DNA from 2 places in the Serratia sp. FDAARGOS_506 genome. Region 1 is predicted to be linked to the other one. Evidence: predicted binding sites of a transcription regulator. Region 1 holds the regulator's gene; the other holds the start of a gene.
What was found. Region 1 encodes Fur, which represses iron uptake genes when iron is present. Its sites were predicted from a motif close to ATAATAATGAGAACNACTATCAA; they were not measured.
Positions count from the first base shown of each region.

Region 2: a site for Fur is predicted at 2,044-2,066, ahead of EGY12_RS19015 (TonB-dependent siderophore receptor). Genes of this name have one in related genera too.

Region 1 covers NZ_CP033831.1:2,641,045-2,648,309, forward strand. Annotated here, with positions in the region: gene EGY12_RS12825 (beta-N-acetylhexosaminidase) at 1-2,481, shown strand, start outside; gene fur (ferric iron uptake transcriptional regulator) at 2,726-3,172, opposite strand; gene fldA (flavodoxin FldA) at 3,502-4,041, opposite strand; gene ybfE (LexA regulated protein) at 4,306-4,593, opposite strand; gene ybfF (esterase) at 4,850-5,623, opposite strand; gene seqA (replication initiation negative regulator SeqA) at 5,848-6,390, shown strand; gene pgm (phosphoglucomutase (alpha-D-glucose-1,6-bisphosphate-dependent)) at 6,468-7,265, shown strand, end outside.
Region 2 covers NZ_CP033831.1:3,912,381-3,919,645, reverse strand. Annotated here, with positions in the region: gene EGY12_RS19015 (TonB-dependent siderophore receptor) at 1-1,936, opposite strand, end outside; gene EGY12_RS19010 (GGDEF domain-containing protein) at 2,402-3,814, shown strand; gene EGY12_RS19005 (DUF1428 domain-containing protein) at 3,949-4,299, shown strand; gene EGY12_RS19000 (VOC family protein) at 4,311-4,784, shown strand; gene EGY12_RS18995 (VIT family protein) at 4,811-5,500, shown strand; gene EGY12_RS18990 (D-serine ammonia-lyase) at 5,609-6,946, shown strand; gene EGY12_RS18985 (6-phospho-beta-glucosidase) at 7,002-7,265, opposite strand, start outside.

The DNA of each region.
Region 1 (7,265 bases):
GGCGCCGACTGGGCCTCTTGCAACCGGGTGTTGTTCACCCTCAGCAACGACGGCCAGGCGATCGACGGCAAAGACTGGGTCATCTATTTCCACAGCCCGCGCCAGACCTTGCGGGTAGACAACGACCAGTTCAAGATCGCCCACCTCACCGGCGATCTGTACAAGCTGGAGCCGACCGCCAAATTCAGCGGTTTCCCGGCCGGGAAGGCGGTGGAAATCCCGGTGGTCGCTGAATACTGGCAGCTGTTCAGAAACGACTTCCTGCCGCGCTGGTATGCCACTTCCGGCGACGCCAAGCCGAAAATGCTGGCGAATACCGACACCGAAAACCTGGATCAGTTTGTGGCGCCGTTCACCGGCGACCAGTGGAAGCGTACCAAGGACGACAAAAACATTCTGATGACGCCGGCTTCGCGCTTTGTCAGCAATGCCGATCTGCAGACGCTGCCTGCCGGCGCACTGCGCGGCCAGATCGTGCCGACGCCGATGCAGGTGAAGGTCCACGCACAGGACGCCGATCTGCGCCAAGGGGTATCGCCGGATCTGAGCACGCTGGTCAAGCCGGCGGCGGACGTCGTCAACCAGCGCTTCGCACTGCTGGGCGTGCCGGTTCAGGCCAACGGCTATCCGATCAAGACCGACATCCAGCCGGGCAAGTTTAAAGGCGCGATGGCGGTGCCGGGCGCCTATGAGCTGAAAATTGGTAAGAAAGAGGCCCGGGTGATCGGCTTCGATCAGGCCGGGGTGTTCTACGGGCTGCAGTCGATCCTGTCGTTAGTGCCGAGCGACGGCAGCGGCAAGATTGCCACGCTGGACGCCAGCGATGCGCCGCGCTTCCAGTATCGCGGCATTTTCCTCGACGTGGCGCGCAACTTCCATAAGAAGGACGCGGTGCTGCGCCTGCTGGATCAGATGGCGGCCTACAAGCTCAACAAATTCCACTTCCACCTGAGCGATGACGAAGGCTGGCGCATCGAGATCCCCGGTTTGCCTGAGCTGACGGAAGTCGGCGGCCAGCGCTGCCACGATTTGAGCGAAACCACCTGCCTGCTGCCTCAGTACGGCCAAGGGCCGGACGTCTACGGCGGCTTCTTCAGCCGTCAGGACTATATCGACATCATCAAATACGCCCAGGCGCGCCAGATTGAGGTGATCCCGGAGATCGACATGCCGGCGCACGCCCGCGCCGCGGTGGTCTCGATGGAAGCGCGCTATAAAAAGCTGCATGCCGCCGGGAAAGAGCAGGAGGCCAACGAATTCCGCCTGGTGGATCCGACCGATACCTCCAACACCACCTCCGTGCAGTTCTTTAACCGCCAGAGCTATCTGAACCCGTGCCTGGACTCTTCCCAGCGCTTTGTCGACAAGGTAATCGGCGAGATCGCGCAGATGCATAAAGAGGCCGGTCAGCCGATCAAGACCTGGCACTTCGGCGGCGACGAAGCGAAAAACATTCGCCTGGGCGCCGGCTACACCGACAAGGCGAAACCGGAGCCGGGCAAAGGCATCATCGATCAGAGCAACGAAGACAAGCCGTGGGCCAAGTCGCAGGTGTGCCAGACGATGATCAAAGAAGGCAAGGTGGCCGACATGGAGCACCTGCCGAGCTACTTCGGCCAAGAGGTCAGCAAGCTGGTGAAGGCGCACGGCATCGACAGAATGCAGGCCTGGCAGGATGGTCTGAAAGACGCCGAGAACGCGAAGGCGTTCGCCACCTCGCGCGTGGGCGTCAACTTCTGGGATACCCTGTACTGGGGCGGTTTCGATAGCGTCAATGACTGGGCCAACAAAGGGTATGAAGTGGTGGTTTCCAACCCGGACTACGTCTATATGGACTTCCCGTACGAGGTGAACCCGGACGAGCGCGGTTACTACTGGGGCACCCGCTTCAGCGACGAGCGCAAAGTGTTCAGCTTCGCGCCGGATAACATGCCGCAGAACGCGGAAACCTCGGTCGACCGCGACGGCAACCACTTCAACGCCAAGAGCGACAAGCCGTGGCCGGGCGCCTACGGGCTGTCCGCTCAGCTGTGGAGCGAAACCCAGCGCACCGATCCGCAGATGGAATACATGATTTTCCCACGCGCGCTGTCGGTGGCTGAACGCGCCTGGCACCGCGCCGGTTGGGAGCAGGACTATCGCGCCGGCCGCGAATACAAAGGCGGGGAAACCCACTTTGTCGATACCAAGACGCTGGAGAAAGACTGGCTGCGCTTCGCCAATATCCTGGGGCAGCGTGAACTGGCCAAGCTGGACAAAGGCGGCGTCGCTTACCGTCTGCCGGTGCCGGGCGCACGCGTAGCGGGCGGCAAGCTGGAGGCGAATATCGCCCTGCCAGGGTTGGGCATCGAGTACTCCACCGACGGCGGTAAGCAGTGGCAACATTATGACGCCAAGGCCAAGCCGACGGTCTCGGGTGACGTTCAGGTGCGTTCGGTCAGCCCGGACGGCAAGCGCTACAGCCGCGCCGAGAAGGTCTAAGCTCGGTGCAATGGCCTGCTGCCCTGGCGGCGGCCGTATAACGAAGGGGGAATGCGTTCGCCCGCGCGTGTCGGCGTAGGGCGGACGTTGAAGTGAGAGGAGTACGTGGAGTCGCTGTGCCGCTGCAATTGTGATATTTCATGACATGATTTTCCCCGGCTTGTCCGGGGATTTTTTTGCCCGTTGCACGGCGGGCATAAAAAAACCGCCTCGGTGTGAGGCGGTTTTTCATAGCCGGTCAGGCTTATTTCTTGTCGTGCAGCGTTTCGTCTTCGCGGCAGTCACCGGTTTCACAGTGACCGTACAGATACAGGCTGTGGTTGGTGAGCTTGATGCCGTGTTGCTTGGCGATATCACGCTGGCGCACTTCGATGGATTCGTCGCTGAATTCGATCACTTTGCCACAGTCCAGGCAAATCAGGTGATCGTGGTGATGCTGTTGGGTCAGCTCGAACACGGACTTGCCGCCTTCGAAATTGTGACGTGTCACAATGCCCGCATCGTCAAACTGGTTCAGTACGCGATAAACCGTTGCCAACCCGATCTCTTCGCCCATATCAATCAGTTTTTTGTACAAATCTTCCGCACTGACGTGATGGCATTCCGGATTTTGCAGTACTTCCAGGATTTTGAGTCGCGGAAGCGTGACTTTTAAGCCGGCCTTCTTCAATGCGATGTTGTTGTCGGTCATGCGAATTCAGTCCTGTTACTATGCTAATCAAGTTGAGGCGTACTCGCCTGTGGCATCGGTCGGCACAAAGAGTTAATGCGTCTCATTATAGAACCGGTTGTACTAAATGGAAACCGCCGGTTGTTAACAAAGATATAATTGCACTATTGCATGTTTTGCATGCAACGCCTTGATGGGTGGGATAAACCGATATCTCAGTCTACCGTGACGGGGTGGGAAGTTACAAATCTGTAGCTTCTATCGCAGCAATCCCTGCTGCCGATGACGGCCCTGTGGGCACACTATGCACTTTACAGGGCCTTTGTTCAACCTTTCGCCAGTGCCGGGGTTTAGCCGACGATATCGGCCAGGCTCAGCTCTTCGACGATCTGTTTGACCCAGGCGTCCACGCGCTCGTTGGTCAGCTCAGGCTGACGGTCTTCGTCGATCGCCAGACCGATGAAGTGGTTGTCGTCCGCCAGGCCTTTGGAGGCCTCGAAGTGGTAGCCTTTGGTCGGCCAGTGGCCCACGATGGCCGCGCCGCGCGGTTCGATGATGTCGCGGATGGTACCCATCGCGTCACAGAAGTATTCCGCGTAGTCTTCCTGGTCGCCGCAGCCGAACAGCGCCACCAGTTTGCCGTTGAAGTCGACTTCTTCCAGCGTCGGGAAGAAATCATCCCAGTCACACTGCGCTTCACCGTAGTACCAGGTCGGGATACCTAGCAGCAGGATATCGAACCCTTCCAGGTCTTCTTTGCTGCTTTTAGCGATGTCATGCACTTCAGAGACGTCGTCGCCAAACTGTTTCTGGAGAATTTTCTGGATCATTTTGGCAATGTTTTCGGTATTGCCAGTGTCGCTGCCAAAGAAAATGCCTACAGTAGCCATATCGCGTATAACCTTTAAATTCAAGTAATTGCATTACTCGACGCCGGCACTGCCGCCGCTGACGCCGATTAAAATGATGCCATGGCAAGAGCCTTTCGCCTCCGGGGCGGGCGCCGACAGGCGCAGTCTCTTACCGGTAAATGCGTATCATGCCAGAAAGTGGCGCCGGGGTTTTATCGCATTTATGCGATGCCGGAGAATGAAGAAAAGCGTGGTCGATCCGGCGTTGTCCTTAACGCCGCGCCGCGCGTGCGGCCGAAGAGATCAATGTTCCGGCTGTTCTTCCGCCAGTTGCGCCAACAGCATCTGCTCGATGAGTTCGCTGCGGCTGATGTTGCGCTGTTCCGCCAGTTTGTTCAGGGCGTCCACCGCATCCGCGTTGATTTTCAGCTCTACGCGCCGCAATCCACGCACTTTATCGCGCCGTAACTGATTGCGCTTGTTGATTCTAAGCTGTTCATCGCGGGAAAGCGGGTTGGTTTTCGGGCGCCCCGGACGGCGTTCATCTGCGAACAGATCCAGCGTCGTGCGATCCGTTTGTTCTTTTGCCATAGGTAGCGGTACTGCAAGGGAGTTTGCATCAAAAAGCGCTCGCACGCTTCCGGAGGCATCGGTTAACACACTTCGGGCCAATAAACCCTAACCCAAATTTACCCCCGAACCGGCGTTCGCGAACGCGCTGGCGCGGCGGCAAAATTATAGCGCGCCATATTACCCCAGCAGATGGAGCGACGACAATGCCTAACTGCGGGGCAAACGCGCTAAGCCGTTATCTTTAGCGCGTTTTTTCGCCAGGTGAGCGCGTTTTTCAGGCTTCGTCGAGGAAACGGTGAATGGCGCGCAGCACCGCTTCCGGTTTTTCGGCGTGCACCCAATGGCCGGTGCCGGCGACGACGTGTGCGCGGGCCTGCGGGAACTGGCGGGCGATGTCCGCCCGGTAGCTGTCCTGCACGTACGGCGACAGGCCGCCGCGAATGAACAGGGTCGGGTGCGGCCAGGCCGGTATTTCCTGCCAGCCGGTGATGTCTTCGTAGCGTTCGATCAGCACCGGCAGGTTGAAGCGCCACTCGCCGTTGTGGAAGGACTTCAGCAGGAACTGGATCACGCCTTCTTCCTGCAGGTACTCGCGCATCAGCTGAGCGGCCGCCTGGCGTTGGGTGATGCCGGCCGCACTGACGGCCTTCAGCGCGGCGAAGATCTCGTCGTGGCGGCGGGCCTGGTAATCCACCGGCGCGACGTCGATAACGATCAGCCTGGCGACGCGCTCGGGCGCGATGGCGGTCAGCGCCATCGCCGCTTTGCCGCCCATCGAATGGCCGATGACGATCGCTTTCTCCAGCTGCAGTTCGTCGAGCAGCGCCAGCAGGTCCTGCGCCATGGCGGGATAGTTCATGTCGTCGGCACGCGGGGAGAGGCCGTGGTTGCGCAGATCGACTTTGATCACGCTGTGCTGTTTATGCAGATCGCGCGCCAGCACGCCCAGGTTGTCCAGATTGCCGAACAGCCCGTGGATCAGCAGCACCGGCAGCGCGTCTGACTCGGTGGCCAGCAGTTGATAATGTAATTTCATGGCGAAGTTCATGCTGAGAGAGATTCAGATTAGGGTATCATGATTGAATCGCACGATGAATCATGCGGAATTTTCGCGGCGCGGGCTTGGCAGCGCCGGCTATAGGTATTAGTCTGCATTTTCCGTCCGGAGGCACATTGTTGTGTTCGCCCCAGCGCTTTTAACCTTATAATCCCATGGCTTGAATGCAGGATCTGGCTTCAGGTTCTAAGTAGAAAAAACAGTATTGGATAAAGATGAAAACTATTGAAGTCGACGAAGAGCTTTACCGTTATATTGCCAGCCACACGCAACACATCGGTGAAAGCGCGTCCGATATTTTACGCCGCATGTTGAAATTCACCGCAGGGCAACCGGTGCGCGCGTTGCCTGCTGCCAGTGCGCCGCAGTCCGTCGAGCTGGAAAAAACGGCGCCGGCACAGCGTCCGCGCGATCGCGTGCGCGCCATGCGTGAGCTGCTGCTGTCGGATGAATATGCCGAGCAGAACAAAGCGGTCAACCGTTTCATGCTGGTGCTGTCCACGCTGTATACCCTCGATGCCGCCGGTTTCGCCGCCGCCACCGATGCGTTGACCGGCCGTACCCGCACCTATTTTGCCGGCGATCAGCAGACCCTGCTGGCCAACGGCACGCATACCAAGCCGAAGCATGTACCGGGCACCCCTTACTGGGTGATCACCAATACCAATACCGGCCGCAAACGCAGCATGATCGAACACATCATGCAGGCCATGCAGTTCCCGGCGGAACTGATCGAGAAAGTTTGCGGTACCGTCTAATTTAGCGAACAGCCCGTCATGATGGCCGTGCGCGACGTATTTGCCCGGCCACCGACAGGGATGAGGGAGATATGTCGATGGCGAATAATCCACGTGCCGGGCAGCCCGCCCGCCAAAGCGATCTGATCAACGTAGCCCAGCTGACGTCGCAGTACTATGTGCTGCAACCGGAAGCCGGCAATTCCGCACATGCGGTGAAGTTTGGCACCTCCGGCCACCGCGGCAGCGCGCAGCGCCACAGCTTCAACGAAGCGCACATCCTCGCCATCGCTCAGGCGATCGCCGAAGTTCGTCATCAGCAGGGCACTACCGGCCCGTGCTACGTGGGCAAAGATACCCATGCGCTGTCCGAGCCGGCCTTCATTTCCGTGCTGGAAGTGTTGACCGCCAACGGCGTCGATGTGATCGTGCAGGAAAACAACGGCTTCACGCCAACGCCGGCGGTATCGCACGCCATTCTGTGCCACAACCGCCGCGGCGGCGCGCAGGCCGACGGCATCGTCATTACGCCGTCCCATAACCCACCGGAAGACGGCGGCATCAAGTACAACCCGCCGAACGGCGGCCCGGCTGACACCAACCTGACGTCGGTGATCGAAAAGCGTGCCAACGAACTGCTGGCGCAACAGCTGAAAGGCGTTCAGCGTCAGTCGCTGGATAAAGCCTGGAACAGCGGCCACTTGCACGCCAAAGATCTGGTGCAGCCTTATGTTGAAGGTCTGGTTGAGGTGGTCGATATGCCGGCCATCCAACGCGCCGGCCTGAAGCTGGGCGTGGATCCGCTCGGCGGTTCCGGCATCGCCTATTGGCAGCGCGTGGCGGAGCACTACAACCTGGATCTGACGCTGGTGAACGATTCCATCGATCAGACCTTC
Region 2 (7,265 bases), 1.3 Mb from region 1:
TATGTTTGCCAAGCAGCTTGCTGTCCCAGGCGACAAAGGCATCCGCCACGGTGTAGGCCGGCATGGTGAAGCTGTTCTCCGGATCGCCGGCGCGGCGGCCGACATAGCGTGCGCCGCCGCCGACCCGCACCTCGCCGGGCACCACCGGCAGCGTCATGCGGTGGCTGAGATACAGGCCGCCCATATTGGTCGGGGCGTTGACCAGCCGGTTGCCGACGTTGGCCGGATTGAGGTTGTCTTCGACGATTTCGGTTTTATCGTAGCTGTAGTTGGCGGTGAGATCCCAGTTGGGTGCCACTTCGCCGTTCAACTCCAGTTCCGCGCCGGTGGAACGCGCTTTGGGAATGCTGCGGGTTACGCCGTTGATAAAGATCGACATATTGCTTTCATCGATACGATAGAGCGCCAGTGTCGCGTCGAAAGCCGGGGTGATCTGCCATTTGCCGCCCACCTCATAGGTGGTGCCGGTTTCCGGCGTGGCGACGTTGCCGTTATCGTCGATGGCGGTGGATGGCGTGAAGGAACGGCTGTAGTTACCGTACAGCGACAGGTTTGGCGTCAGCTTATACACCAGCCCCGCCTGGGGCAAAAACTGATCGTCTTTGTCATTGAGCGTATTTTTCGGCTTCTGGAACCCGTTGCTGTTGTTCTGGTAATACGACTGATAGCGTGCGCCCAGCACCGCAATCCACCGGTCGGTGAGATGAATGCTGTCCTTGGCGTACAGGGAGCGGCTGAACAGCGTGGTGCGCAGGTTGCTTAACGCGTCGTTGTAGGTGGTGCTGTTGGTGACAGGCGCTTCGCCATACGCCGGATCGTACATGTTGAACGTCTTCGATACCTTGCCGCGATAGGAATAGGCCTTATAAGTCTGGTTCTTCTCGTAGTCCACGCCCAGCAGCAGATCGTGCTGCATGCCGAACACCAGCGGCGAACCGGTCAGATCCCACGAGTAATAGTCGGTCTGGTGATTGAAGCCGCGGTTGGCGTCGGCGCGGCGCGAAACGATCCCGGTCGTGGTGTCGACCGCGGTGGCGCGCACTTCGTTGCTGTCGTAACGGCGTTGCAGCCAGGCGTAGTTGAGGCGGGTGGTCCAAATCGAATCCAGCGCATATTCGTAATGGGCGTTCAGGCGTTTGTTTTTGCCCCAGGCGCGGTTGGCGTAGTCATCCAGCCGGCGGTTGTAGGGCACATCGACCGGTTTGCCGTCGATAAATGCGGTGCCGCGATCGTAAGGAATATCGTACTTATATTCACTGTAGGCGATGTTAAAGGAGGCCTTGTCACCGAACCAGCTGAGTGACGGGGCAAGCAGCGTGTGTTCGTCGCTGCCGAAGTTGCGCCAGTAATCCTCATGCTGGCGTTCGGCGATCAGGCGAAAGGCGAAGCCGCCACCCAGTGGGCCGGTCACATCGACGCTGCCGCTGCCGCCGCCAAAGCTGTTGGTGGCGCCGCTGATGCGGGTGTTCCAGTCATACTGCGGTTTTTTGCTGATCAGATTGATGACGCCACCGGGGCTGAGGATACCGTAGAGCAGCGATGCGGAGCCTTTGAGCACCTCGACGCGCTCGGTCGTAGCATCCATGCTCAGCCCCTGGTTGCTGCGTACGCCGTCGATGAACACCGAACCGTCGGAGTTCACCCCAAAGCCGCGTTTGACGAAGCCGTCCTCGGTACCGCCGAGCGTGTTGCCTTGGGTGACGCCGCTGACGAATTTCATCGCGTCGTTGACGCTTTTGACCTGAAAGTCGTCAATCACCTGCGAGGTGACGACGCTGACCGATTGCGGCAGTTCACCGATCGGCGTGGCGGTTTTGCTGCCGGTTGAGGCGGTATCAGCGCTATAGCTGCCGGCAGACAGGGCGGTGGCGGTCACCGTAATGGCATCTTCTGTTTTTGCTTCGGGGGCTGCGGCGATCGCCAGGGCGGGAAACAGGCCGGCAAACAGGGGCAGAGTGCGAAGCACGTGATTTTTATTTCTTTTAGTGGGGTGGTGAAGAACTGACTGGTGCATATAATCCCATGGAAAAACAATAAATAGTAACGATTATCATTATAATTATCATTTATTGGTTTTGAATAGAGGAAAAAGAGGACATCCCCTCATTGCACGATTTAATTTTGTCTTTCAGGAAAAATACGGCGTTTTTACCGGTAAAAAGCCGCTGAGTTGACCATAATGATCAAGACGGCCGGAATGCCTTGGCAGTTTCTGCGCCAGAGAGGTGAATTCCGTCAATATATTGATACACAAATATTTTTTCCTTGATGAATAAACAGGTGTCCGGGCAGGCAAAACTGGCAATAATAGGCGGGTCGGCCGTTTATTTTCGCCTCACCGCCGACGGTTGTGATGCGAACAGACTGTCACTTTAGGCTAGCGGAAGTCTCTGGACCCAAGATGCAAACCACCTCGTTATCCGATACCCGGAAAATCTGGCCCGCGCTCATCATTTTTTTGCTGGTGTTCGTCCTGTGTCTGCTGGGCATCGTGAGTCGTCCCGGCAGCTTTCTTGCGCTATTCTGGCCGGTTAACGCCGTGCTGCTGGCCGTTTTGGTGCGTCGCCCAAAATGGGCGACGCGTGCCGGATGGGGCATGGCGGTGCTGGGGTATCTGGCGGCGGATCTGTTGACCGGCAGTTCGCTGCAAAAGACGCTGCTGCTGAACGCCGCCAATCTGAGTGGCGTGGTGGTAGGGTATCTGTGGTTCATGCGGCTGTCGCCTCAGGCGCGCATGTTGCAGCGCGGCACATCCAGCATGTACCTGTTCGGTATCTGTCTGACCGCCGCCGCCGTTACCGGTGCGGTGGGCGCTGCAACCTCGCAGTGGCTGTTCGGCAGGCCTTATTTGACCTCGCTGGCGCTGTGGTTCTCGTCAGAATTCACCAATTACGTCACGTTGATGCCGTTCATTCTGGCGTTTCCCGCCGACTGGCGACATCCCCTGCGCGCGGCCTGCTCCATGCTGATGCAGCGCAGCCAATGGCCGCAGGCAGGACAAAAACTCACGGTGTTGGCTCTGCTGGCGCTGGCGGCGCTATGCAGCGTGCTGATCGGCGGCCCCGGGGCGGTGATCTTTCCGATGCCGGTGCTGCTGTGGCTGGCGATGTCCTTTTCGCTGTTCTGCACCATGATTGCGGTGCTGGTTTATGTGCTGTGGTGCCACATGGCGATCGATTTCGGGCTGTTGAGCTCGACGCTCGACATGAAGGTGTTGCAGAACGCGGTATCGATGCGTTTGGGCATCGCGCTGCTGGCGCTGGGGCCCATCGCCGTAGCCAGCATGAACTATGCGCGCAACGCGCTGCTGCGCACGCTGGAGCACGTGGCGAATCACGATGCGTTGACGCACGTGTTGACGCGTAATGCGTTTATGCAGCGCGGCGAGCGGGTGATCGACCAGAAAGGCGAGCTGGTGTGCGTCATGATGCTCGACATCGACTATTTCAAATCGATTAATGACCGTTTCGGCCACGCCGGCGGCGACCAGGCGCTGATGGCCTTTACCCGCGCGATTGCCGCCGATCTGAACGCCAATGACCTGTTCGGCCGCATGGGTGGCGAAGAGTTCGCCATCGTCTCGACGCTCGGCCAGCCGCAGCATGGGGCGCAGCTGGCCGAACGGCTGCGGCAACGCATTGAGACGGAGTCGATCACCATGCCGGCCGGCCATCCGCTGCAGATCACCGTCAGCATCGGCATGGTGACCTGCCCGAGCGGTTCCGGCCACAGCCTGGCTGACCTGCTCAAACTGGCGGATCTGGCGGTATACAAAGCGAAAAACGCCGGCCGTAACCGGGTCGCCACGCCGTAATCTTACCCACCGAACGATCCTGAGCGCTGAACTTCCGATCCGGGCCGCGCGCCCGCCGTCTAAACTGGTAGAGGGCACGGGCAACGTCGTCCGCGCTGAACCGACTGTCCTTAATCAGACAAGAGGATGCCAGGATGAAATACGTAGACGGGTTTGTGGTGGCGGTGCCGGCCGCCAACAAGGAGGCTTATCACCGGCTGGCGGCTGCTGCTGCGCCGCTGTTCAAAGAGTTTGGCGCCACGCGCATCGTGGAGTGTTGGGGCGATGACGTGCCCGACGGCAATCTCACCGACTTTCGCGGTGCGGTGAAGGCGCAGGAGGGTGAAGTGGTGGTGTTCAGCTGGATAGAGTACCCCTCCAAGGCGGTGCGCGACGCCGCTAACGAAAAAATGATGAACGATCCGCGCATGAAGGCGCTGGGCGAGATGCCGTTTGACGGCAAACGCATGATCTTTGGCGGATTTGCGCCGATCCTGGATGCATGAAGGAGGCGCAGATGGCCAGAATTACGCAACATCTGTGGTTTGAAAAAGACATGGAAGCGGCGCTGAATTGCTACGTCGCGCTGATCCCCGGTTCGTCCGTGAACTGGTTTTCCGAACTGCCGGCGGATACGCCGAGCGGCCCAGCCGGCAGCGTGAAGCTGGCTTCCTTCACCCTGGGCGACCAGCGCTATGCGGCGATCGAAGCCGGGCCGTTGGATCCATTCAATCACAGCTTTTCCGTGATGGTGGAATGCGACGATCAGGCGGAGGTTGACCGGCTGTGGGATGCGTTGAGCGAGGGCGGCGAAGCGGAGCAGTGCGGCTGGCTGCGCGATCGCTGGGGGCTGTGCTGGCAGATCGTGCCGCGGCGCCTGACCGAGTTGATGAACGATCCCGACGCCGCGCGCGTGCGGCGGGTAACGGAAGCGATGCTGCTGATGGGCAAAATCGACATTGCCGGCCTGGAAGCGGCGGCGCGGGGCTAGCGGAAAAAGAACGAGGGAGAGAAAGGATGCATCGAGAGCGGCACAGTATTGAACGCATCGGTTGGTTGCGGGCGGCGGTGCTCGGCGCCAACGACGGCATCGTCTCAACGGCCAGCCTGCTGCTGGGCGTGGCGGCGGCCAGCGCCTCGCATTCCGCGCTGATGATCGCCGGCGTCGCCGGGTGGGTGGCGGGCGCGATGTCGATGGCTACCGGCGAGTACGTGTCGGTGTCGTCGCAGGCGGACACCGAAAAGGCCGCGTTGGCGGAAGAACAGGCGGAGCTGCTCGAAGACTATCCGGGGGAGTTCCGCGAACTGACATCTATCTATGTGCATCGCGGGCTGGACCCGGCGTTGGCCCGGCAGGTGGCGGAAAAGCTGATGGCGCATGATGCGCTGGAGGCCCACGCGCGTGATGAACTGGGCATTTCCGCCGCCACGCGCGCCCGTCCGCTGCAGGCCGCGTTGGCATCGGCCCTCAGCTTCTCCCTTGGCGCGCTGTTGCCGTTGCTGGTGGCGCTGTGGGTGCCGGTCGCCTGGACGCGGCCGGCGCTGGTGGCGTCGGCGCTGATTTCCCTCGGCATTCTCGGCGGCATCGCCGCGAAAACCGGCGGTGCGCCGATCTTGCCGGGCGTGGCGCGTATTCTGATCTGGAGCGCCCTGGCGATGGCGGTTTCGTCCGGCGTCGGCATGCTGTTTGGCGTCGCGGCCGGGTAGCGTCGCGCTTGCTTCAATCTATTGCACCCCAAGTTCAGTATTTATCATTTGTCAGCCGCCGGCGTTCGCGGCATGGTGACGGCAACGCCAAATCAGTCAGGGACATTTATGCAAAAATCAGAGATTCAACCGTGGGTTGCGCAGCATCCCTTGTTGCAACGAATGGTCGCCCTCGAGCCCATCACCTGGTTCAATCCGCGTGCGACGACGCTGGTCGCCGGATTGCCCCATGTCGGCCTGACCGCCGCCGATGTCGCCGAGGCGGAGCAGCGCCTGGCACGCTTTGCACCTTATCTTGCCGCAGCCTTTCCCGAAACTCGGCCCACTGGGGGGATCATCGAATCCGAGCTGGTGGCGATCCCCGCCATGCAGCAGGCGTTGGATCGGCGCTACGGGCTGCGGCTTGGCGGGAAGCTGCTGCTGAAAAAGGACAGCCATTTGCCGATCTCCGGCTCAATCAAGGCGCGCGGCGGCATCTACGAGGTGCTGACGCACGCGGAGAAGCTGGCGTTGGAGGCGGGGCTGCTGCAGACCGGCGACGACTACGCCCGGCTGTTTTCCGACGAGTTTCGTCAGTTCTTCAGCCAGTACCGCATCGCCGTTGGATCGACCGGTAATCTGGGGTTATCCATCGGCATCATCAGCGCCCGGCTGGGGTTTGACGTCAGCGTGCACATGTCGGCGGATGCGCGGGCATGGAAGAAGCAAAAGCTGCGCGACAACGGCGTAACGGTGGTGGAATACGCTGAAGATTACGGCGTGGCGGTCGAGCAGGGGCGTAAACAGGCGGCGAACGATCCGCGCTGTTTCTTTATCGATGATGAAAACTCGCAGACCCTGTTCCTCGGCTACGCGGTGGCCGGCGGCCGTCTGAAGCGGCAGTTCGCCGAACAGGGCATCGTGGTGGACGCGCAGCACCCGTTGTTCGTGTATCTGCCGTGCGGCGTCGGCGGCGGGCCGGGCGGCGTGGCGTTTGGCCTGAAGCTGGCGTTCGGCGATCACGTTCACTGTATTTTCGCCGAGCCGACCCATTCGCCCTGCATGCTGCTCGGCGTCTACAGCGGGCTGCATGACGGCATTGCGGTGCAAGATCTTGGTATCGACAACCGCACCGCGGCGGATGGATTGGCGGTGGGGCGCGCTTCCGGTTTTGTCGGCCGGGCGATGGAGCGCCTGCTGAGCGCGTTTTATACCCTGCGCGACGAAGAGATGTTTGCGCTGCTCGGGTTGTTGGACCAGTACGAGCATATCCAGCTGGAGCCGTCCGCGTTGGCGGGCATGGCCGGGCCGTGGCGAGTGGTTGCCGAGGCGCGGCAGTTGAGTCAACAAGGCGTGAGCGCCGAGAACCTGGCACAGGCGACGCATCTGGTATGGGCGACCGGTGGCGGCATGGTGCCGCCGGCGGAAATGGCGAAGTATCTCGCCGCCGGGCAGGCGGCGGAATAAGACGCAGTAAGCAGTAAAAAGGGGCGAAAATCGCCCCTGACTGTCTGCTGCGCAGTTACAGCTGTTCGCCGTTGCTGGCGATCACCCGGCGGTACCAGTCGAAGCTCTTCTTGCGCGAACGTTCGAGTGTGCCGGTGCCGTCGTCATGCTTGTCGACGTAGATGAAGCCGTAGCGTTTGCTGTACTCGCCGGTGGTAAACGACACGCAGTCGATGCAGCCCCACGGCGTATAGCCGATCAGATCAACGCCATCTTCAATCACCGCTTTCTTCATCTCTTCGATATGGGCGCGCAGATAGTCGATGCGGTAGTCATCGTT